3 regions of the Alteromonas sp. AWM4_230 genome follow, and region 2 is predicted to be linked to each of the others. Evidence: predicted binding sites of a transcription regulator. Region 2 holds the regulator's gene; each other region holds the start of a gene.
The links. Region 2 encodes sigma-54, which starts transcription at its own class of promoters, with help from an activator protein. Its sites were predicted from a motif close to GTTGGCACGNNNNTNGNNT; they were not measured.

Region 1 (8,385 bases), 140 kb from region 2:
ACGGTAAAGACCAACTAGATGCAATTGACATAATTTAACGCTCCTAAACAGATTGGGTTTCTATAACTAAATGCTTGTCTATAAGCTCGGACAAGGCGGGCTTGCAAGAACCACAGTTAGTGCCGCATTTTAACTGCTTACCAAGTTCGCTTACCGATAAACAGCCTTTGGTGATGGCATCTGTAATCGTCTTTTCACGTACTTCAAAACAGCTACAAACTACATCGCCTTTTAGAAATGCGTCATCCACTTGTCCTCGCAATAAATTGCGTTGTGACTCAGTGGAAATCGCCGTATTTAATAGGCTGGCAAGCCACGCATTCGGAACTGACCAAGTGCTTTTTGTCTGTGCCGCCACATGAGCCGAGCCTGTTTTTTCTGGCTCATCGCCCAGAAATGCGGCGAAGCACAGTAGGTCATCGACAAGCGCAAGGCATACTGAAAAAGTGTGATGGTGAAACTGTAATAGCACCGCGTTTTGCGGTAACTGTGGTATCAAGCTTTGCGTAAATTCTCGACGTCCTTTGTTCGACGCTACGTTTAATACTGATAGCGCTTCTTCAGAACTACTTCCGCTTGATGTAGCGCCTTCGGCCTCAAGCGGTGTTTTATTCCAGTAATCACATACTTTCTTTAGCGCATCGTGATTTTCAATACTGGGATTATCGATGCTAGGATTATCAATACTGGGGTTATCAATGTTGCTTTTTGAGTCGTGTGACGATTGTATTTTTGATGATAAAAAGAGCTTTCCATACGTAGCGTAACGTACAGGTGCAATAGCCACTGCAGCGTGTTTTAGTTCGGGCTGCCCTGAAATCGGGTCTACCGCGCTCGCGTAAAGTGCACCTAGCTTACTGTGAGAACCCCATTGCGCCGACCAGTGTATGGGTATAAACACTTCTTTTTTGCGCATGTCCGCATCTGTTTTTACCGGATAGATAGCTGGGGCGTCTTGACACACCGCACTTGCCAAAGAAACGAGGTCATTATTTGCAACACCTAACTCAGCAGCGTCTTTTGGGTTTATGTAGACAGAGGCGCTCGGCATATGGGCGAGTAACTTTGCGGCTTTACCCGTGCGCGTCATGGTATGCCATTGATCTCGAGCTCGACCGCTGTTAACGACAAAAGGGTATGCATCTGAAGTAACCTGCAGTGGAGCTTTATAGGTTACGGGAATCAGTTTAGCCTTACCGCTAGGCGTCGAAAACTGCTTATCTTCAAAAGGACGCTTACTGATAAGGTTGGGCTTAGTGTTTGCGTTAAGCTTGGTACCGGATGAGGGAGTATTCAAAACCGCGCTCTGAAAAGGCCACTGGATAGGTGATAGAGCGTTGTACTGCGCTTCACTTAGCATTTGCAAAGGTGATAAGTCTAACTGGCGTTTGCCATTATTGTGATAGCCAGTTAAGCCAGCGTATTCGCAGAATATTTGCGACGGATGAGTAAAGCTAAATGCCTCGCCAAAACCCATTTTAACCGCCACGTCGCACATGATTTGCCAATCGTGTTTTGAATTTCCAGGCGGGGGCAATATGCCGCGCTGACGTGATATACGGCGCTCTGAGTTTGTCACTGTGCCGTCTTTTTCCGACCACCCTGTGGCAGGAAGGGCAATGTGGGCGTAGTTAAGCGTATCGTTAGATTCAACAATATCAGACACCACCACCATGTCACATTTTGAAAGTGCGCGCTCAACTTGGCCGCGATTGGGCATACTGACAACAGGGTTAGTCCCCATTATCCAAACGAATTTAACCTTGCCACTCTCTATTGCGTTAAAGAGGTCTACAGCTTTTAGCCCCTGACCTTTGGGCATAACGGGTGCATGCCAGTAGGCCTTTACTGCTTCGATATGCTCAGGGTTTTCTAAATCCATGTGGGCAGCTAGCATGTTAGCTAAGCCACCAACTTCACGCCCCCCCATGGCATTAGGCTGACCTGTGATAGAAAACGGACCACAACCGTCTTTGGCAATTAAATCTGTAGCCAGGTGGCAGTTAATAATGGCTTGGGCTTTATCTACGCCAGCGGAAGACTGATTAACGCCCATAGAATAAAAAGTAATGGCGCTGGATGCTTCACAGAATGCGTCGAAAAAAGCCTTAACCTTGCTTTTTTCTATATCGCATACGCTAGCCACGTCATCCAGCGTTAAGCCACTTGTACTTTCAAGCGCTTCATCAAGCCCCTCGGCATAGGTTTCGACGGTGGTTCTATCTATTCTACCTTGTGCGTCTGCATAGCTAAGTAAGCCATTAAACAGCGCAACATCGCTACCTGGTTTTATAGGAAGGTGTAAGTCGGCTATCGTACAGGTTTCAGTTTTGCGCGGGTCGACAACGATGACCTTCATATTTGGGTTTTTCAGCTTTGCTCGCTGAATGCGCTGAAAAAGCACAGGATGGGCCCACGCCGTATTACTTCCCGTAATTACCAATAAATCTGTACACTCTAAGTCGGTGTAATCGCAAGGCACCACGTCTTCACCAAAGGCGCGCTTATAAGCAGCTACCGCTGATGACATGCAAAGTCGAGAGTTGGTATCTATATTGGCACTGCCGATATAACCTTTCATAAGCTTATTGGCAATGTAGTAGTCTTCAGTAAGAAGCTGGCCTGAAACATAAAAAGCAACGGCATCCGCGCCATACTGCGCAATGGTAGATGTGATCTTATCCGCAATCACATCGGTGGCCGTGTCCCAATCCACCGATTGACCTGCTATGGTTGGGTGAAGCAAACGTCCATTTAGGTCGTTTGTTTCAAGCAGGTTTGTTCCTTTAACACACAATCTTCCATAATTGGCGGGATGCTCTGGCGTGCCTTTAACAGTGTCCAGGGTTGTGGCACGCTTGCTAACGTTGCAACTGATATCTACACCACACCCTACGCCGCAGTATGGGCATGTTGTTTGTCTTAATTGTTCAGACATCATGTCGGGTTGTCGTGTAGCCATATTCATTTCATTACCTTTTTCGATTTCGAAATAATTGAATGCGTTTTTGCAAGAAGGCTTTATTCATGTGGGCATTCAAATACTGGCAGTTCGCTTAAACGCCTACAAATACCTTCTCACCCTCTACTTTCACAGGGTAAGCCGTGACGAATACATCATCGCGTTCTTTACACAGCCCGGTTTCCAAAAAGTAATGCTCTTTGTACAACGGCGAAGCGACAACTGGCGCACCGCCTATCGACCCCAAAAGGCCGCGATAAAGCACATTTGCTTTACCAATAGGGTCGTAGTTACTAATGGCAAAAACCTGAGTTTCGCCCTTTATTTTCAAGCAGAAAATGGCCACTTGCTGTGAGTCAACAAGGGCGCAAACGCCGCTGTTTGTCACAAGGTCCTTCGTCTCACAAACAAGGTGCCATTGCACTGCCTGTTCTGACGCTATTACGTTTTGCGCAGCTGTCATAATTTGTATCTCCTAACAAGGTTGATAAGCCAGTGGCTACACCATTAAATCAGTGGCTACACCATTAATTTTGTGAACTACACCATAGAGATGGGAATAAACTGATCTTTCCCTGCTACTTTTTCAGCTTCAGTAGCTGGACGAACCTGCCCCCGCTCTGAAACAAACTGAATATTGGTGTCGCTGGCACTACTGTTTACAAATTGACGGAAACGCTTGCGCGACTCAGGATCTTCAATGGTGGTTTTCCATTCGCACTGATAAGCGTCGACCACAGCATCCATCTGTGCTTCAAGCTCTTCATTGATGCCAAGTGCATCGTTAATCACAACATCTTGCAGATAAGCTAACCCACCTTCTAAGTTGTCCATCCACACTGATGTACGCTGTAAGCGGTCGGCCGTTTTCACATAAAACATCAGCACGCGGTCGATGTATTTAACTAGCGTTTCCGTATCTAGGTCGGTGGCGAACAAGTCTGCATGTCGTGGCTTCATACCGCCATTTCCGCACACATAAAGGTTCCAGCCTTGCTCGGTAGCGATAACACCAATGTCTTTGCTTTGAGCCTCTGCACACTCACGGGTACAACCCGATACGGCAAATTTGATTTTGTGCGGTGCACGTAGGCCTTTGTATCGGTTTTCTAAATCAATAGCCGTGCCTACTGAGTCCTGCACACCGTAGCGACACCATGTACTTCCCACGCACGATTTCACTGTACGCAGCGCTTTCGCATACGCGTGACCGGTTTCAAACCCACCGGCTACTAGCTTTTCCCATATATCAGGTAAGTGCTCTACGCGTGCGCCAAATAAATCGATGCGCTGCCCACCAGTGATTTTGGTGTAAAGGTTGTATTCTTTCGCCACTTCTCCTAACAAAATGAGCTTATCGGGCGTAATTTCTCCGCCAGGAACGCGAGGCACTACAGAATAGGTACCGTCTTTTTGCATGTTGCCAAGGTAGATATCGTTGGTGTCTTGTAGAGGAAGATGTGAAGCTTTTAGGATGTAGTCGTTATAAACTGATGCCAGAATAGAACCCACAGCAGGCTTACAAATTTCACAACCTAAACCTTCACCATGCTGTTCAAGTAGCTCGTCGAAGGTGCGAATGCCGTTTACCTTAACAATGTGAAACAGCTCTTGTCGGGTGTAATTGAAGTGCTCACAAATCGCTTTTGATACTTCAACACCGCGCTTTTCAAGCTCGCTATCTACTACGTTTTTAAGTAGTGCGGCACAGCCTCCACAACCAGTACTGGCTTTAGTTTCACCTTTTACATCGCCAACGCTGCAACAGCCACCTTCAATAGCTGAAACAATGTCGCCCTTAGTCACGTTTAGGCATGAACAAATAGAGGCTGTGTCTGGAAGTGCATCGGCACCTAATGCTGGTGCAGCATCAGAAGATGGCAAAATCAGGCTTTCTGGGTGTTCAGGTAATTCGATGCTGTTAAGCGCATATTGTAATAGCGTGTCGTAGTCGCTGGTATCGCCAACGAGTACAGCACCAAGCACGTACTTTTGCTCGCTATCTACCACCAGCTTTTTGTACACGCCTTCTGGCTGATTTAAATAGGTGTAGCTAAGCGCACCGGCTGTGCGTTCATGAGCATCGCCAATTGAGCCCACTTCCACACCCATTAGCTTGAGTTTGGTACTCATATCTGCGCCAGCGAACTCGGCATCGCCGCCGGTTATATGACTTACAGCTGTGCGCGCCATGGTATAGCCCGGTGCTACCAGGCCAAAGATTTTGTTATCCCACAGCGCACATTCGCCCACCGCGTAAATGTTTGGGTCAGACGTCACGCAGTGATTATCAATGACAATACCGCCGCGCTCACCCAATGTTAGCGCTGACTTTCTGCCGAGCTGGTCGGAAGGTCGAATACCGGCAGAAAATAAAATCATGTCAGTTTCTAGCGCAGTGCCGTCTGCAAATACCATTTTATAGCGGCATGTATCACCAGCTTCAATAGTTTGGGTTGCTTTTTGGGTATGAACGGTTACGCCTAAATCTTCAATTTTGTCTTTAAGTACGGTACCACCGGCTTGGTCTAGCTGCACCGCCATAAGCTGTGGCGCAAATTCGACCACGTGAGTGTCTAGCCCAGCTTGCTTTAATGCGTTAGCGGCTTCTAAACCCAACAGCCCACCACCAACAACAACCCCTACTTTGCTCACTGCTGCTGACGCTTCAATAGCGAGTAGATCGTCTATGGTGCGGTACACTAAGCAATGCTCTTGGTCGTTGCCAGGGATGGGTGGCACAAATGGGTATGAGCCCGTAGCTAACACAAGCTTATCGTAGCTAAACACCTGCCCTTCAGAAGTCGTCACTTTATTATTGTCACGGTCAATATCGGTCACTAAGGCATTGGTGACTACGTTTACGCCCCATTCGGCGTACTGAGCGGGTGTAGTAAGCGCTAGGTCATCAGCACTAGCGCCACTAAAAAATGATGACAGATAAACGCGGTCGTATGCGAGGCGAGACTCGCCACATAAAACGGTTATTTCTACATTGGCATCGCTTTGGTGAAGCTGCTCAACAAAATGATGCCCCACCATGCCGTTGCCTACGACGACAATTTGCGTTTTTGAGTCCAATGAAGTCATGGTATTCCCCTTTTTTCGGGACAAAAAAAAAAGCCCGCTTCAACTTTCGTTGATGCGGGCTTCGTTGCCTATTTTGCCAACGGATTAGGTCGGCTAACACATTTTACGGAGTGTTATAAATCACACAATTTTCAGCGATTGACACAAATCACCAAAACACACTTTACGCTAATAGCTATCCAAGTTCAGTGCCAAAAACGTAATCTATTGTTTTTATTTGATTTACTAAAAAATAGGCATTATTCAAATTTCATAACTGCACCAAACAAACGCAAATCTGTGTTCACTTGGTGCATTAAGCGCTATCAAATAACTTATGCCAGTTTATCCGTTGCTACGCGGTAGCGAGGGTCTTCAACTACGTTAATTTCAACAAATTTGTCGGCCTTGCGAAGCAGTGAACGACACTCATCGCTGATATGACGAATGTGTAGCTTCTTACCTTGCTCTTCATATTTATCTGCAAGGGTATCTAGTGCGTCGATACCTGATGAATCCCAGATACGAGAGTCTTTAAAATCGATAACTACATCTTGTGGGTCGTTAGCGATATCAAACAAGTCTTTGAAATGCGATACCGAGCCAAAGAAAAGCGGGCCGTCTAGTTCATAGACTTTCCAACCGTCGTTATCAATGTGCGACTTCGCTTCGATATGACGGGCGTGTTTCCATGCAAACACAAGGGCAGAAACGATAACACCGACAACCACCGCAATGGCAAGGTCAGCAATAACCGTAACGCCTGTCACTAGAAATAGTACAAAGGCATCTTCTTTGTTTACGCCGCGTATAATTCTGAATGACGCCCACTCAAATGTAGCGATAACCACCACGAACATAACGCCAACAAGAGCAGCAAGCGGGATCATTTCAATAAGCGGTGCTGCAAATAGAATGAAGCCCAATAGTACAAGTGCGGCAGTAATACCGGATAAGCGACCACGGCCGCCAGAGTTAATATTAATCATACTTTGACCAATCATGGCACAACCGCCCATACCGCCAAAGAAACCGTTAACGGTATTTGCAACGCCCTGACCAACACACTCTTTATTACCACGACCACGGGTATCGGTCATTTCATCAATTAATGAAAGAGTAAGAAGCGATTCAATAAGACCCACCAAGCAGAGAATCACTGAGGTTGGTAGTACTATCATGAAAGTTTCCCAGGTGAACGGCACCATAGGAATAGCAAAGCTAGGAAGCTCTCCCGCTAAGGTTGCGGTGTCACGCTGGTCAGCCGGTAACAGGTCACGAACAAAGTCGATTACCGTACGTGCTTCTAAGTCGAGGCCGTGTACTAATGCTGTTACCGTAACAATCGCTACTAGCGACGCAGGAACAGCTTTGGTTAGCTTAGGCAGTAAATAGATAATGGCCATGGTTAACGCCACGAGCCCTAGCATCCAGTATAGCAGCGTACCTTCCATCCACTGTAATTCTCCAGCAGCGTTAGTCACTTTAAACTGGCCTAACTGAGCTAAGAAAATAACGATTGCAAGACCGTTTACAAAGCCAAGCATTACCGGATATGGCACTAAACGAATAAACTTACCGAGCTTGAATATACCGCACATAATTTGCAGTAAGCCCGCTAAAATAACCGCGGCGAATAAATATTGCACACCGTGCTGGGCAACCAGTGCCACCATTACAACGGCCATGGCGCCGGTAGCACCAGAAATCATTCCAGGGCGACCGCCAATAGCAGAGGTAATCAACCCCATCATAAAGGCCGCGTATAGACCAATCATTGGTTCTACGCCGGCTACAAATGCAAATGCGACGGCTTCAGGGACCAGGGCTAGTGCCACTGTAATACCTGATAGCACGTCGTTCTTAACGTTGCTGTCTTTACTGGTAATTAAATCGAACATGTTCTCTCAGAAGCTAAGATGTTAAACACAACAACCCACCGTGGCGTAAACCGCGTGATAGCAGTACACCAAGTAGGCAGGATGATTTTTCGGCGATTCTACCACCATTGTAGCTTAAAATCTTTTAATAGATTGTTACTGACGCACAAACACAGTTCAGAGGGGGCAGCGGCAAGACAACAAAAGCAAAAGCCATTTAGTTTCTTGTTAACGCCGCTTCTTGGTTTAGTTTCAGATGCGCTAAATTTTGGGGCCTTTGCTGACAAAAGGCATCTTACGTGGCATCGTATTGCAGTATTTTATTAACCTAGCCCATCGTTGCGCTTAGCTCTTAGCAGGAGCCCGTAGCATTAGCTCGTATTATTGGCCCGCTACTTCGCGCTAATTTGCACTTAATGATGTGGCAATGATGTAAGGCATAGGTCTTATTTAACGAGGAGTTTACGTGGTACC
Region 2 (8,385 bases):
GGTCTGCTAGACCCTGACGTTTATAATCGAGACATGTACGTTATGCTCGGTTTAACCTTGCTGTTGTTCTTGTTCAGCTTTGATTTAATTGGAAAGCGTACAATATCAAGAACCAATGGATTTATACTTCTGGCTTGCTTTATCGGCTACCAATATTGGCTGTTCGGATAATCATGAATACACAAACTCAGATGCACTATATCGAATCGGCAAAGCGCGTTATCGACATTGAAACGCAGGCTATTGCTAACCTTGCTGAGCGCTTAAATGGTGACTTTATCACTGCATGCAACATTCTCTTCAACTGTAAGGGAAAAGTGGTTGTAAGCGGTATGGGAAAATCTGGACATATCGGTAATAAAATTGCGGCTACGCTAGCCAGTACAGGTACTCCAGCGTTCTTCATGCATCCCGGTGAAGCCAACCATGGCGACTTGGGTATGCTAAGCAAGGGAGATGTTCTATTAGCCATCTCTAACTCTGGTGAAACCAATGAATTAGTTAACTTGCTGCCCGTTGTTAAGCGCTTAGGTATACTGGTAGTGGCAATGACCAACAGTGCCGATAGTTCGCTAGGCCAACACGCAGATGTAGTGCTGGATATTAGTGTAGAAAAAGAAGCGTGTTCATTGGGTCTGGCGCCCACATCAAGCACAACGGCCACACTGGTTATGGGTGATGCCCTAGCGGTAGCCCTACTTGACCAAAAGGGTTTCACTTCAGACGACTTTGCGCTGTCGCACCCCGGCGGTAGCTTAGGTAGAAAGCTGCTGCTTAAAGTGAGTGATATCATGCTAAGTGGCAGTGATATCCCACTAGTAAATTTAAATGCAACTGTTGCTGATGCACTTTTAGAAATTTCCAAAAAGGGCCTAGGCATGACTGGTGTTATCGCACCCGATGGTTCGTTAACAGGCGTGTTTACTGATGGTGATTTACGCCGAATACTTGATGCCCGTATAGATGTGCATAGTGCGACAGTAGAAGATGTAATGACCAAAGGCGGCAAAACAACCACAGCAGAGCAGCTAGCTGTAGAAGCCCTAAACCTAATGGAAACCCATAAGATAAGCGCACTGATGGTTACCGATGAAAAGCGCAACCCTGTCGGAGCCTTTAATATGCATATGCTTTTGAAAGCGGGAGTACTCTAAATGACGACGACTCTATACACCGATTTAGACCAAGCGCTTTTTGAGCAGTTGGCGCACATTAAACTACTGGTGTGTGACGTGGATGGCGTATTTTCAGACGGTCGCATTTACTTGGGCAACGACGGTGAAGAGCTTAAAGCCTTTCACACCCGCGACGGATATGGCGTGAAAGCCTTGGTAAGTAATGGTGTTAACGTCGCCGTGATAACAGGACGACGTTCAGCAATTGTAGAAAACAGAATGAAGGCGCTAAACGTAGCACACATTGTTCAGGGTGAAGAAAACAAAGCTGACGCCCTCGGCGAATTAATGAAAAGCCTAGGGTTGAACTCAAGCGAAGTTGCCGCCGTAGGAGACGATATGCCCGATACAGGTATGTATCAGCACGTAGCGGTAAAAATTGCGGTTGCCGATGCTCACCCTTTTGTTGCAAAGCAAGCGAACTGGATCACCACACTTCCGGGCGGATTTGGCGCAGTTCGAGAAATATCAGACACCATTTTGCAAGCTAAAGGCGTTGCAAATGATATTTTCGGAGCTAGTGTATGAGCCAGTTTGGCTTCAATCGCTTAGGTTTAAGTATATCGGCGCTATTTATCTTAGCTATGCTTATGTACATCCCAACGTGGATGGAAGAGCAGCCTGAAACTCAAGGTAGTAGCGAAAATGATGCGCTCAAGCCTGCCTACAAGGCCAAAAACTTAACAACAACCTTGTACAACCAAGACGGTGAGTTAAATCACAAAGTCTTTGCAGAGTCGATGGAGCATTACGACCAATTAGGCTTTGTTTTATTCCAGCAACCTAAATATACCCTTTATACAGAAAGCGCTTCATCACCTTGGGTTGTAACTGCCGAGGAAGGAACGCTTTATAACAATGAATTAATTCAGCTTGAAGATAGCGTTGTTATTGAAAATCAAACCAGCGATGATTTTGTCAAAAGTTTATCCACGGAATACATCCAGATAAATTTAGACACGAAACAAATGACATCTGATCAACCCGTTGAGATACTGGGTACGCAATATCTTATTTTAAGCAATGGGTTTAACGCGAATTTACGCACACAAGAATACGAGCTTTTAGATCATGTACAAACGACTTATTCCCCTAGCAACTAGCCTTCTACTTGCCATCGCTAGCGGTGCGGTAATAGCCAGTGAAGAAGATTTTTCACAACCCATTAAGATAGGGTCAAACACCCAGTTTATTGATGGTAAAAACAAAACCGCGCTGTACAAGGAAGATGTACTTATTACCCAAGGTTCACTCCTAATCGAAGCTGATGAAGTAGAAGTAATAGCTACAGATGGCAGCGGCCGTGAAATATTTATCGCCCGTGGCAACCCTGCAAGCTATTCTCAATCACTAGAAGACGGTACACCGGTATCAGCGAAAGCCAATGAAATTCGCTATGAAGTAATTAATCGCACTATTTCTCTGGCGGGTAATGCTGAGCTACAGCAAGATACCAGTAAAGTGCAAGGTGATAAGATTACGTTCGATATGATTACTGAACAATTGCTTGCAACGGGTGGTGCCGGTGAAGATGGTGAAGGTCGTGTAACCACAGTATTTACTCCTGACACCATTCGTAAAACATCGTCTAAGAAAGACAACGAGGACAATGAATAGCAATGGCAACTTTGAGCGCTAAAAACCTTGCTAAATCGTATAAATCGCGACAGGTTGTTCGCGATGTAAGCCTTTCAGTGTCTACCGGTCAAATTGTTGGTCTTCTCGGCCCTAACGGCGCTGGTAAGACCACCACTTTTTACATGATTGTAGGCTTAGTCAACTTAGACAAAGGCAAGATCGAAATTGATGATAATGAGCTTACTCACCAGCCAATGCATGAGCGCGCTCGCCGCGGTATAGGCTACCTTCCGCAAGAGGCATCAATATTTAGAAAGCTTACGGTACATGAAAATATCATGGCCATTTTGCAAACCCGTAAAGATTTAAATTCACAACAGCAAGAAGAAGAAGCAGACGCCCTACTTGATGAATTTAATATCAACCATATACGTAATAGTACGGGGATGAGTTTGTCAGGGGGAGAACGGCGTCGCGTAGAGATTGCCCGCGCTCTGGCAGCAAAACCACAATTTATTTTGTTAGACGAACCATTTGCCGGTGTTGATCCAATATCAGTTAATGATATAAAGAAGATAATACAGCATCTGCGAGATAGGGGTATTGGTATCCTTATCACGGACCATAACGTACGCGAAACATTGGATGTTTGCGAAAAAGCGTACATTGTGAGTCATGGCGAGCTTATTGCGCAAGGAACTGCGGAACAGGTTTTAAGTAATCAAAAAGTAAGGGACGTATACCTAGGCGAACAATTCAGGCTATAGTTAGTGTAACCTAATTGTCATTTTTCAGTTTCGCTCTGGTATATTTAATTTAGAGCATTTAAATAAGACGTAGATGAAACCATCTTTACAGCTAAAATTTAGCCAACAACTTACAATGACACCTCAGCTTCAGCAGGCCATTAAACTGCTGCAGCTTTCTACGCTTGATCTCCAGCAAGAGATACAAGAAGCCCTCGATTCTAATCCGCTTTTAGAAGTGGAAGAAAGTAACGACGAGCCACAAGTAGAAAAGAACAATGTCGATAGTGACGATAGCGCTGCTGAAGCGACCGCTTCTGCATCAAGCGATACGCTAGAAGCGGGAGATGCACTGGAGAAGAATGATCTTCCCGATGAGCTACCTATCGACAGTACTTGGGATGAGTATTATTCGGCTTCTTCCGCGCCTGCACCTGGCCCATCTAATGATGATGAACAAATCTTCCAAGGTGAGACCACAGAAGACATTCAAGAACATCTTCTTTGGCAAATGCGCCTCACTCATTTTTCAGATACTGACCGCGCTATCGCTACAGCAATCATCGACTCAATTGACGAATCAGGTTATTTAACCGTTACTCTTGACGACATCTTAGAAGCGGTCAACGACGATGATCTAGAAGAGCCTATCGAAATGGACGAAATAGAGTGTGTACTTAAGCGCATTCAAATGTTCGACCCCATTGGTTCAGGTTCTCGTACACCTCAAGAGTGTCTTATGGTGCAATTGCGCCAGTTTTCAGAAGACACACCGTGGCTTGCTGAAGCGAAGCAGCTTATTGAGGAATATTCAGACTTACTGAGCAGTAAAGACTACCGCACGCTAATGCGTAAGAGCCGATTGAAAGAAGATCAGCTGCGCGAAGCAATGCGTTTACTTCAAACCTTGAATCCTCGCCCAGGTAGTGCTTTAGTTACTAAAGAGCCTGAGTACGTTATTCCTGATGTCTCAGTAACCAAGAAAAATGGCCGTTGGGTGGTTGAGCTGAACCCCGACAGTCTGCCTAAATTAAGCGTAAACCAACAGTACGCAGCGATGAGTCGTCGTGCCAAGAACAGCAGCGATTCACAATTCATCCGCTCACACATGCAAGAGGCCAAGTGGTTCATAAAGAGCCTTGAATCTCGCAACGATACCTTAATGAAGGTTGCAAATTGCATTGTGCAGCAGCAAATGGGCTTTTTTGAGCACGGCCCGGAAATGATGAAACCAATGGTGCTAAATGATGTCGCAGAAATGGTAGATATGCACGAATCGACTATTTCGCGTGTAACAACGCAGAAGTATATGCATACGCCCCGTGGCATCTTCGAATTGAAGTATTTCTTCTCAAGCCACGTAGCAACAGAGTCAGGTGGTGAGTGTTCATCTACAGCGATTCGTGCATTGATCAAGAAGTTAGTGGCTGCGGAAAATCCTAGCAAGCCGCTAAGTGATAGCAAGATTGCTTCATTGTTGGCCGAGCAAGGCATAAAAGTCGCTCGGCGAACAATAGCAAAATACCGGGAATCATTGTCGATCCCGCCGTCGAACCAACGCAAAAGCCTTATTTAAACGGGCTTAATAATATAAGGAAGACGAAATATGCAAATCAACCTTACTGGTCATCATGTCGAAATCACCGACTCTTTGCGTAATTATGTCGATACGAAGTTCAGCAAACTTGAACGTCACTTTGATCACATTTCTAATGTGCATGTCATCCTGAACGTTGAAAAATTAAATCAAAAAGCTGAAGCGACTGTTCATTTAAGTGGCGCTGAAGTATTCGCATCCTCAGAAAATACCGACATGTATGCGGCGATTGACAGCATGGTTGATAAACTCGACCGGCAGGTAATCAAGCATAAGGAAAAACTGAAAAAACATTAGTAGTTAATTGAGCATGGATATACAAGCCATCGTAAGTCTGGACCGCACCGAGTGTGCGGTTCAGTGTAATAGTAAAAAGCGAATTCTTGAGATCATCGCTGATATCGCTGCCAAGCATAACGACAACATCGACCAGGCAACGGTTCTAAATAGCTTGATGGCTCGAGAACGTATGGGTAGCACGGGTATTGGTAACGGGATAGCACTGCCTCACGGTCGCTTGGCTGGCCTTGAGAAGGTAATAGCAATCGTTGTAACAAGTACACCAGCTATCAACTTTGATGCCCTAGACGAAAAGCCCGTAGACATATTCTTTGCTCTTCTCGTTCCCGAAGAGCAAACCGAAGGACACCTTCAGACACTGGCTACCGTAGCCGGTAAGCTAAGCGACAAAGAAACGATTAAAACAATACGTCGTGCAACAACCAGCGACGAAATTATTTCTGCATTAAGTTAAACAATAAGTGCCTACACCTCATAGGTAGGCGCTTTATTTGACAACTCGCATGTGATGAAACCAGAATATAAGGGAGAATTTAGGTGAAGCTGATCATAATCAGTGGTCGTTCGGGGTCTGGTAAGTCTGTCGCACTTCGCGCATTGGAAGACTTAGGTTACTACTGTGTTGATAATATCCCAGTAAATTTGCTTCCCACCCTCACCCATACTGTTGTTGATGAATACGATCAAGTTGCGGTAAGTATTGACGTTAGGAACCTACCCAAAAACCCTGACGACTTGGTAGAGATTCTAGACTACCTGCCTTCTTCTTGGTCGATGACTATAGTGTACATTGACGCAAGCGATGACGTTCTGGTTAAGCGTTTTAGCGAAACTCGCCGTCTTCACCCTTTAGCTAAGCTAAATAAGTCTCTATCGGAGGCTATTAGGGCGGAGTCTGCGCTTCTTGCGCCAATTACTGAACGCGCTGATTTATACCTAGATACAGACAAGCTAACAATACATCAACTCGCCGAACTGATCCGTGAACGTATTTTGGGTAAGAAAAGTTCACGCCTTGTTCTTGTCTTTGAGTCGTTTGGTTTTAAACACGGCATACCTAAAGATGCTGACTACGTTTTTGACGCGCGTTTTTTACCTAACCCGCATTGGGAGCCAGACCTTAAACACTTAACTGGGTTAGATGCCCCCGTGGAAGTATTTTTAGGCTCACAACCCGTAGTAACCAAATTTATTTGGCAGATTCAAAACTTGATGACTACATGGCTTCCTCACTTAGAGCGCAACAATAGAAGCTATGTGACTGTGGCTATCGGTTGCACTGGCGGCCAACACCGCTCTGTCTATATTGCCCAAACCTTGTCGAAAACCTTCAGCGAAATACATCCTGATGTTCAAATTCGTCACAGAGAGTTGAACCAGTAATGACTATTCAAAAAACGCTTACAATCGTCAATAAACTAGGCTTACACGCGAGAGCAGCCACCCAATTAGTTAAGCTTGCTAATCAGTTTCATGCCAAAATCATTTTGAAAAAAGGCGATAAAGAAGCCGATGCAAGCAGCGTATTAGGCTTGATGATGCTGGAAAGTCACCAAGGTGAACAGGTAGATGTTATTGTCGATGGTGATGATGCGGTCGATGCACTTGCTGCCATTGAAGAGCTGATTGAGGGCAGATTTAACGAAGACGAATAGTCTCAACCCGAATATCTCTTGACGAATTAATCAACAGCTAGCTTAGTAATTCCAAATTCTTGCGTAAAAGCCACGCAATTATCATGACAGACTTAATATAATTGCGATATTCTACGCACACTTAGGCTACACAGCCTTTATTTTCCATATCAGCTTAGTAGGAATAACGCCTTATGGCAGAAGCGCTTGTTTCTAAATACGTACAAACCCAATTACGTGCACTTAACGCAGCGTTGATAAACGGTCAATTTGTATCTGTACGTAAGCTTCTGCTTGAACTTCCCCCTTCAGACGTTGCGCATATTCTCGAATCTAGCCCTAGCAGGACCCGTGATGAGTTGTGGGAGCTAATTGATAGCGACTTTCACGGTGATATTTTAGAAGAACTCTCTGATGATGTTCGAAACGGTATTATCACAAAGATGCTCCCCGCCAATGTGGTTGATGCACTTGAAGAAATGGATACCGATGACTTGGCAGAAACGCTGAGTAGCCTTCCTGAACCTGTGCTGGCAGACATTCTCGATTCAATGGATGCACAAGACCGCGTACGTGCAGAGCAGGCGCTGTCTTACGGTGAGGAAACCGCTGGTTTCATCATGAACACCGATACCATTACCTTGCGTCCTGATGTAACCATTGATGTGGTTCTTCGCTACATTCGCTTAAAAGGTGAGTTACCGGAAAATACAGACACCTTCTATGTGGTCAATAGAACCGATAATCTGGTCGGTATCATCCCGGTTGCCCGTCTACTCACCGCGGATACCGACGACAAGGTGTCTGATGTTATGGACGAAGAGTCAGAGGCCATTCCGGTAAACATGCCCGACGATGAAGTGGCAAGCCTGTTTGAGCGTTATAACTGGCTTTCAGCGCCGGTAGTTGATGAAAATCATCGCTTAGTTGGGCGAATTACCATTGATGACGTGGTTGATATCATTCGTGAAGACGCCGAACACTCAATGATGAGTATGGCGGGTCTTGATGATGATGAAGATACCTTTGCACCGGTTATGCAAAGTACTAAACGCCGCTCCGTCTGGCTGGCAGTAAATTTAGTGACTGCGCTAATGGCAGCAATGGTAAGTGACTTATTTGAAGCCACGCTAAGCCAGCTTGCCGTATTAGCTATATTAAATACTATCGTACCGAGCATGGGCGGCGTGGCTGGTAACCAGACACTAACCCTTGTTATTCGGGGTATGGCGCTCGGTCATGTAAATGCCAGTAACTCGCGTTGGCTTATCAGTAAAGAAATCTCGATTGGCTTTTTAAATGGGGCAATTTGGGCAGTGCTTATTGCCTCTGTTATCGCACTTTGGAAGCAAGAT
Region 3 (8,385 bases), 1.8 Mb from region 2:
TCAAGCGCATTAAGGAGTGAATATCGGTAAGAAAAGCAGATAAGTTTACATCTTTAATGTTTAATTCTAGCTTCTCAGCCATTATGCGCGACATATCAAGTAAATCATTGAGCAAGCTCAATAAGTGTTTGCCGTTTGAATGAATTATCGATAGCTCTTGCTGAAACGGGCTATTCCTTGCGTCATCAATGAGAAGTTCTGTATAGCCCAAAATAGAGGTGAGAGGCGTGCGCAATTCATGGCCAAGGTGGGCTAGGAACTTGTCTTTTGCTTTGTTTTTTTGTTCAACCTTATTGCGCTCAATTCGCTCGTTTTCTATATCGCGACGAACCATGGCATAACGGATAGTACGCATAAAACGTGGCGATTCTATTTCGGACTTTTGAAGATAATCTGCGGCTCCCGCGCGCATCACCATTTCATCTACAGTAGCGTCTGACTGACCTGTTAAAATAACCACTGGCAGACTAAATTGGTTCGATTTAAGAACACCCAGAACGTCTATGGCATTCTCAGCGCCCAACAAATAGTCAAGCAAGCATAAATCAAAGTCTTCCGTCTTAAGCGCTTCTATGGCGTCAAGACTGTTTGTCACCCAAGTTAATTCAAACTTAGGTGACTCACATTGTTCTAGATAGTCAGAAGTTAAGAAGTAATCATCTTCATCATCTTCAACCAATAGAATTTTAATAACCTCTGACATCTAGTACCTCTTTTACTCGTGTGGTAACTCTACGAACTCGATCCAATAACGACCTAAAGCACGCATTAATTCAACTAATCCTTCAAAATTAACGGGTTTAGTAATGTAAGAAGCGCAACCGAGGTCGTAACCGCGGAGCATGTCTTCTTCTTCTTTCGACGTCGTTAAGATAACAACCGGAATACTGCGTAGTTTTGGGTCGTTTTTAAGTTCTTGAAGTGCTTCGCGACCATCTTTTCTTGGCATGTTTAAGTCAAGCAATATAAGGCTAGGGCGAGGCGCCGATGCTGGATCAGAATATTTCCCCTCATGACGAAGAAACTCTAACAATTCCACACCGTCTTCAACGCAAAACAAATTGTTGAGGACGCGACTTTCTTGCAGCGCGTCAACGGTTAATAGGCGATCATCCTCATCATCATCGGCCATCAAGATATTTATTGGCTGGGTTTGTTTACGCGTCATTGTGTGTCTCTCCATTATTGTTGTTAGAACCAAACGGCTCGCTATCTACCGGCACTATAATTGTAAAAGTTGCCCCGTGTCCTGGTGCGCTCATAGCAGTAATTTGGCCATTATGCCTTTCTACTATGCGTCGGCATACCGCAAGCCCTATACCCGTACCTTTATATTCGCTTCTACCATGAAGGCGTTGGAACGGAGCGAATATTTTCTCCGCGAACGACTGGTCAAAGCCAATGCCGTTGTCGGTAATTGCAATTTTTATCCAGTTATACTCTTCGGACATAAGTATATCCTGAGTATCTTCTTCGCTGGCTTCTTGTAAATTGACTTTGACAACAGGTGTTACACCTTCAGTTTGAAATTTAAGCGCGTTAGAGATTAAATTTAGAAATAATTGTTCAAGCTGTGTCTTATCCCCTCGAATGGAAGGCATATTTTCGCTTACATCTATCTGTGCTGATTTTTCATCAATGGCGATCTCTAAATCGCCTAGAACGCTCTGTATAACTTTATTTAAGTCTACATCATCAAAGTCTTTTCCCCGGGTTGATACACGAGAAAAGGCAAGAAGATCAGATATGAGCATCGACATGCGCTCTGCTGCGTTTAGCATTCGCGCTAAATAATCCTTGCCTCTCTCATCAATAACATCCTTGTATCCTGACTCTAGTCGGTTTCCAAATGCCCGAATTTTGCGAAGGGGTTCTTGTAAATCGTGTGAAGCGACAAATGCAAAATCTTCCAACTCTCGATTACTTCGTGCTAATTCATCAGAGTAAATACTAAGCTCTTGTGTCCGTTCATCTATGCGATTTTCTAAGTCCTCATTGACAGATTCAAGATCGGCCTGATACTTCTCGTGCTCTCGCGAGTTAATTTTCAATAAAAGGAAAACTGCAATAACGAGTAGTAGGGTAGTAGCTGATGAGATGATTAATGTGTTTACTGAGTCTCTTCGCAAGCTCATCAAATTTGCTAAATGCGTACCCTGCATACCACGCTCAGATGCATCAATTTCACGAAATAGCTCTTCGAATCGCCTGTAAAGGTCAATACCTTTATCGCTTTCAACTAGGTTAACGGCCTCTTTCTGCTTACCTTCCTTTATAAGTTCTACTACTTGAATAACTTCGTTGACCTTTGCCTTAGTTAGCTTTAGCAATTCCTCAATTCTTACAGATTGTTCGTCTATATCTGACGAAAAAGAGCTCACTTCTACCTCGTCCATTAACTCACCGATAACGCCAAGTGTTTCAGTATAGTCAGTTAAATATTCTTCATCGTCTGTGAGCATATAGCCGCGTTGACCAGATTCCACTCGCAGCACCGCTACATGAAGCCTATTCACTGCATTGATTACACGATTAGTTGTAAATAGTCGCGCCTCAAGTGCTGAGAGGTCGTTAAGAGTACTTACTACATAAAACGAGTTTGCAGTCATAACGACAATGATGACTACAACCAAAATTATCCAGCTGTAAATTGAAGACAGAACTTTAGAGATCATTTAATTATTCCGCATCGTTCTTACCCAGTTCTGACGTCATTTCAGAAAGGGTCTCGCTGCAGTCTTTTGCACTGCTTATTATTTTATCTAACGCCGCTAATGCTTTTTCGGGCGCAACATCACCATTTAGTGCCATTTTTACTAGCTCCGCCTGCATAGATATTCTATTTAAAGGCTTGCGAGCATCATGTACGAAAACACTTAGACGTGAGAATTCCTCGCTCGTCATATCGAGCCCCCCTTATTATTCATCTTTGCTTAGATCGCCATAGGCATGAAGGCGGTTGTACAGCGTTTTAGTACTTATCCCTAACATTTCTGCGGCCGTGGTTTTATTGCCACTTACTTTTTCTAACGTGGCGTAGATAAGCTCTTTTTCTACATCTTCAATCGTTCTTCCAGCTTGAAGGGCTGGTGTCGTACTCTGCTTCTGTGCAAAAGGAGATTCAATAGTTTTAGGTAGTTCAATCTCACTCTTCTCAGGGTCACTCATAATTGCTGCACGGTGAACGAAGTGTCTTAACTCACGAACGTTTCCTGGCCAATCATAGGCTTGAAGCGTTTCAAGTTGATTATCTTCCCATTTAAAATTAGAACCGTTATCTTTGTTAAATTCTGCAATAAAGGTTTTCGCTAGCAGCGGAATATCTTCTTTTCGTTCACGTAATGGTGGGATAGTGATTGGGAAAACGGCTAATCTAAAATAGATATCTTCGCGCAACACTTTGCTTTGCGCTATTTCTTCCATTGTTCTGTTTGTTGCAGATACTACGCGACAATTTACAGGTATAGATTTTGTGCCACCTACGCGAAGCACTACTTTATTTTCAAGTACGCGCAAAAGGTTGGGCTGCATATCGATGGGCATTTCTGTGATTTCATCTAAGAAAAGGGTGCCACCTTCCGCTTGTTCAAAAACACCTTCTTTACGACCTACCGCACCGGTGAAGGCACCTTTTTCATGGCCAAACAGTTCACTACCAATCAATTCTTTAGAAAAGGCACCACAGTTTGTGGCGATATAAGGGCCTTCACTTTCAGAAGCTCGGTGAATTGCAGCAGCAACCACTTCTTTACCAACACCACTTTCGCCTAACAGCATGACGTTAGCACTTGTCTTGCTGACCCTTGAAATGAGTTTGTATAACTCTTTCATCACGGGTGACTCGCCAATAAGCAAATCGAAGTGTTTTTCAATTGTTTCTTCTTTAGGTGTTTTGTCTTTTTGTTTTTTACTTAAAACAGCCTCAATTTCTTCGCGCTGTATTGGCTTTACAAGGTAGTCCACGGTAGGGCCACATAAGCCTTTAATCACGCTTTTAACCGAAGGGTGGCCGGTAATTAAGGTAACACGAGGGCGCTTGGGAAGCGCATCAAGTTCATTAAATAGATGAGCGCCACTACCATCAGGCAGCATAAAATCTAACAGTACGTGATCGAATGTTTCTTTCTCAAGCCAATCACGGGCTTCAGCTAATGTAGCAGCGGTTAGAACGTCGTGGCCTAAAAATTCAATAATAGTACAAGCTACTTCTGTAAACTCGGCGTCATCATCAACTAAAAGTACGGTTAGCACGTGGATGTCCCTCTCTATTACTTTCCATTTAAAATATGGAATAAAATCAATGTTATAGTTTTATCATAAACAGCAAGGAAAAATAACTAGATACCAAGTTATCATCGCTTATTTCCAAGCAAAATATTGTATAGGTCGTGTAACACTACATTAGCGTTCAAAAAAGTTGCATAAAATATTGAGACTCAATAATGCGAACGACCGTTTAAAACCTCAAATCGTTATTTGACTTAAAGGATTTTCGGATTGTTCAATGAATATTAGGCGTTACCTATTTACACACCAGTGCAAAAAGTATTCCCGATGACTTATAGCAAATATTCAAATAGGGCGATGGCACATTTTTCGCACAAAATGGTAGGGGAGCGCCCCTATTATTGGTGAAAGGGTTGGATAAATATTGCCGAAAATTTGCGTATCTAAGCTCCGCATTAGCTCCCTGAAATTAGAGGATAACAGCTAGATTTACGTCAAAGGATTTGAAAATGTGGGCAAAAACAGCTGAAAGATCAATGACCTTAACCGAGCTGCTGACAAAAATGCAGCCTCGCGCTAGTCAAGATTTGTTTTATTTTGCAGATTTTTGGGAAGTGATGGAGAAGCGAGGCTTTGGTCCGATGCTAGCGCTTCCGTCCTTTATTGCGTGTACACCTATAGGCGCTATTCCAGGTGTACCTTCGTTAACCGGTGTGACTATTTTACTTATTGCATTGCAAATTTTACTTGGTAGCAGACATCCATGGTTACCTCAAAAAGTAATGGATATTCATTGCGATGCCGATCAGTTGCGCCATATAGTTGAAAAAGTAAAACCCTACGCGGCCAGTGTTGATCGCTTTCTCGTTCCCCGTTGTTTTTTTATGAGGCAGCCCGTGTTCCGCTCTCTAATTGCATTGAATTGTGTTGGCTGCGGCTTGGTAATGGTTCCGTTAGAGCTTATTCCCTTTATGGGTCTTATTCCCGCCTTGGCGGTATTCATAATGGCGGTTGGTATGGCTACAGACGACGGCGCAGTAGCCTTGGTAGGTGTAACAATTTCGCTGTTTGGTTTTGTGTTAGGCTTTCAGCACCTGCCTGCAGTGGTGAGCTAATACGCGAGCTACTTATACATCAATCAAGCATAAACTCAGAGGTAGGCAAGTTCATTGTTTGGTACCTCAGTTCTCCCATAAATGCGCGTGCCGCTGGGCCTAACGTGTCTCCATCTTCGAAAGAAAGATAGAGAAGGGCCTTTCTCAACGCCGCATTGTTATCCAAAGGAAGCGGTACTAGCGTACCATTTTCTAATTCATCCTTGATAATGGCTATAGGTAGCCATGCAAATCCTAATCCTTGAGCGATGATATCTAAAGATGTTCTCACGTGACTCACTGTCCAGCGCTGTTCTGCACCCAGCCAACCCACATCCGCCTTGCGCTCTGCAGATGAGTCGCGAACGACAATCTGACGATGAGTTTTAAGATCTTCTAAGGTAAGAGTTCTATTTAATTGATGCAATGGATGTTTAGCATGAGCCACCGCGGCGAACTCAATTTCACATAAGTCTTCGCTAAAACCATTCGGAAAGACAAAGGGAGAAATGCCCAAATCTACTTTTCCGCTACTTAATAACGCGTTAGCTCCGCTAAGGACGGTTTCCTCTATTTCTATACGTAAGAGAGGAAACTCTGCAGAGACTTTGGCAAGCACGTTATACAATAACTCAGAAGGGAAAATAATATCCACAGCTATACGTAGTGTTGTTTCTGTTCCTACTTTTAAGCTACTTGCTACCGCTTCAAGCTTGTGAGCTTCGTTAAGCAAAAACGAAGCGCGGCGATACATGAGCTCACCCTGCGGAGAAAGCTGTACTTTACGGCCAATATTTTCAAATAGTGTTACACCAATGGCATTCTCAAGTTTTTGAACAGCGTGATGAACACTAGATTGACTTTTATGTACTTCTGCAGCTGCTTGATTGAAACCACCAGCATCAACAACGGCTTTAAACATACGCCATTGTTCGAGTGTAGATTTAAGCATACGACGCCCTTAACCCGCTTTATGGGCTACTTATAGCATAGAGTGATTATACAAGTCACTTTTCAAGAGCGAGGTTAATAGATGATACAGGACACGTTACTACTGATACGTTCTCGTATCCCATAAGCATTAATTGCTCAGCGGCTAATTTGGCACGAACGCCAGATGCACAATGAATGTAAAGCGGTGTAGAGGCATCTTTGAATTTCTCCAGTGCTTTCATCTCGAGCACGCCTCGTGGAATGTTTTGGGCAGAGGGGACTGGCTGGCTAGCTGCTTCATTGCTTTCCCTGACATCGATGAGAGCGCCATTATTGTGCACTAGCTCTTCTGAAGCTTTTTCTGCAGTGACGCATCGAATATCGAAACTGATGTTCTCAATCCGAGTTTTAATATCTATTAGCATAATACTTCCAATTGATAACGACTTTATGTAATTAAGATAAGGTTAATCTAATGTAAGGACCGAATCTCACTAAAACAATATGAATTACCGGAATTCGTCGCATAAAATGGCAAGTCGGCAAAATGTCTTATACTTTAGTATAATTAATAGCTAAATTATTGCCAGAAATGTTAAAGAAAGGAAGTGCTTATGTCTGAAGATATGGTAATAGGTTCAGAGGATATAATGGAACATGCGGTGGAAGCTGAGATCTTCCTTAAGCAATTTGCGAATAAAACACGTCTTATGGTGCTTTGTTCATTGTTAAAAGAGGAAAAGTCGGTAACCGAGCTTTTGGAAGTAGTCAATGTTTCACAGCCCGTGATTTCTCAACACCTTGCGCTATTGCGAGAGTCGAAAATGGTAGCTACGAGAAGGGAAGGGCAAACAATTTACTATCGACTAGCGGATGAACGTGTCAAACGACTTATTGCGCTTATGGACGAATTCTTCTGCAAGTAACTTTTTCGTATCCATTATCACAACGATAATGTCCGTGCCAACACGGACATTATATCGTTTAACATTTATTCAAATTCTAATCTTAGACGATCTATCCAGTTGTTTACTCGCTATCCAGTTGCTTTCTCAAAAGGGCAATGTAGTCCTCTTCTGCAATCCTATCACTATCAACCTCTGGTCTATTGACCAATTCGTCATGACTCAGGTTGACCGCAACACAGTGTGCCGCCCAATCGATATTTTCAATGTCTCTCGGTAATAGCGCAAGATGTTTACCGCCTGGAAGCCAGTTATTGGTATCAACCACTAACATGACGATTTTCCAACTTCGCGTGTCGATTATAAAATTGCTTATGTGTCCAACGTTGTCGGTAGTCGTAGCAACCTCATAGCCTCCCACTTCGCCAACAGCCCTCAAATGATTACTCGTTTTTTCAGGGTGAAGTGTTTCGGATTCTTCTGCTTGCTGTAATTCAACAAGCTCATTGGGATGTGCAAATTCTCCCCATGCCCCTGGCCCAATCCAGTAGTAGCCGTAACCAAAGTACTTGAAGAGGTTTTCTTCATACTCTCTAGAAACGGGCTTATGTTCATCAATTGACGGACTATTCTTTAACTTTTCAACAGTCATATTTACGTGAACAGTGTCATTACTGCTATCTAGCTCTGTCACAGCGATAGGAGAAATAACAACTTTTCTGCTAAGAGGAAGCCACGTATTTGTATCTGCAACCAAATAACGTACGGTAAACGTTTCATCGTCAAAGAGAATATCGCGAACACCGCCTACCTTGTCATCAACGGCGTGAATAGAAAAGTGAGTAAGCTGTTTTGAACTAATGATCATCGTTGCGCCTCCTTTGCTAGGGCTCTTTGTATAGAGTGACAGTTACCATTAGTTTATGTCACTCTTTAATACTCTAAGTGTAGACAGTCCTTAACCTTTCTTCATTTTCTTCTTGCATAGCCTTGATTGAGATCATTTATCATCTAAAACAAAAAAAGCTCGCCTGAGCGAGCTTTATAATGTGAACTGGTATGATTTTAACTTAAGCTACATCAAATTCTTCTTCAGAGTAATCATCATCGTATTCTGATTGATTGCTAGCGCTGCTGTGGAGGGTATAAAAGTGTTTTTTCCCTCTTGCCAGCCTGACATATTTTGCCCACGCTTTTTCAAGGTTATTCACTGCTTCAACTTTGCC

Region 1: the regulator sigma-54 is predicted to act here: its motif matches at 6,230-6,248, upstream of nirB (nitrite reductase large subunit NirB).
Region 3: the regulator sigma-54 is predicted to act here: its motif matches at 4,584-4,602, upstream of ACXACS_RS10130 (exopolysaccharide biosynthesis protein).

Annotation. Positions count from the first base shown of each region.
Region 1 is NZ_JBSWTB010000001.1:4,283,251-4,291,635, forward strand. It holds gene cobA (uroporphyrinogen-III C-methyltransferase) at 1-31, opposite strand, end outside; gene ACXACS_RS18410 (nitrate reductase) at 44-2,968, opposite strand; gene nirD (nitrite reductase small subunit NirD) at 3,057-3,425, opposite strand; gene nirB (nitrite reductase large subunit NirB) at 3,503-6,052, opposite strand; gene ACXACS_RS18425 (SulP family inorganic anion transporter) at 6,367-7,932, opposite strand; gene ACXACS_RS18430 (hypothetical protein) at 8,378-8,385, shown strand, end outside.
Region 2 is NZ_JBSWTB010000001.1:4,146,391-4,154,775, forward strand. It holds gene ACXACS_RS17835 (calcium/sodium antiporter) at 1-171, shown strand, start outside; gene ACXACS_RS17840 (KpsF/GutQ family sugar-phosphate isomerase) at 174-1,154, shown strand; gene kdsC (3-deoxy-manno-octulosonate-8-phosphatase KdsC) at 1,155-1,703, shown strand; gene lptC (LPS export ABC transporter periplasmic protein LptC) at 1,700-2,278, shown strand; gene lptA (lipopolysaccharide transport periplasmic protein LptA) at 2,247-2,792, shown strand; gene lptB (LPS export ABC transporter ATP-binding protein) at 2,795-3,520, shown strand; gene ACXACS_RS17865 (RNA polymerase factor sigma-54) at 3,594-5,075, shown strand; gene hpf (ribosome hibernation promoting factor) at 5,106-5,393, shown strand; gene ptsN (PTS IIA-like nitrogen regulatory protein PtsN) at 5,407-5,850, shown strand; gene rapZ (RNase adapter RapZ) at 5,934-6,779, shown strand; gene ACXACS_RS17885 (HPr family phosphocarrier protein) at 6,779-7,051, shown strand; gene mgtE (magnesium transporter) at 7,225-8,385, shown strand, end outside.
Region 3 is NZ_JBSWTB010000001.1:2,376,396-2,384,780, forward strand. It holds gene ACXACS_RS10105 (response regulator) at 1-703, opposite strand, end outside; gene ACXACS_RS10110 (response regulator) at 716-1,168, opposite strand; gene ACXACS_RS10115 (sensor histidine kinase) at 1,158-2,675, opposite strand; gene ACXACS_RS10120 (hypothetical protein) at 2,680-2,904, opposite strand; gene ACXACS_RS10125 (sigma-54-dependent transcriptional regulator) at 2,920-4,251, opposite strand; gene ACXACS_RS10130 (exopolysaccharide biosynthesis protein) at 4,737-5,342, shown strand; gene ACXACS_RS10135 (LysR family transcriptional regulator) at 5,362-6,273, opposite strand; gene ACXACS_RS10140 (rhodanese-like domain-containing protein) at 6,329-6,679, opposite strand; gene ACXACS_RS10145 (ArsR/SmtB family transcription factor) at 6,869-7,180, shown strand; gene ACXACS_RS10150 (PRC-barrel domain-containing protein) at 7,284-8,027, opposite strand; gene ACXACS_RS10155 (MaoP family protein) at 8,230-8,385, opposite strand, start outside.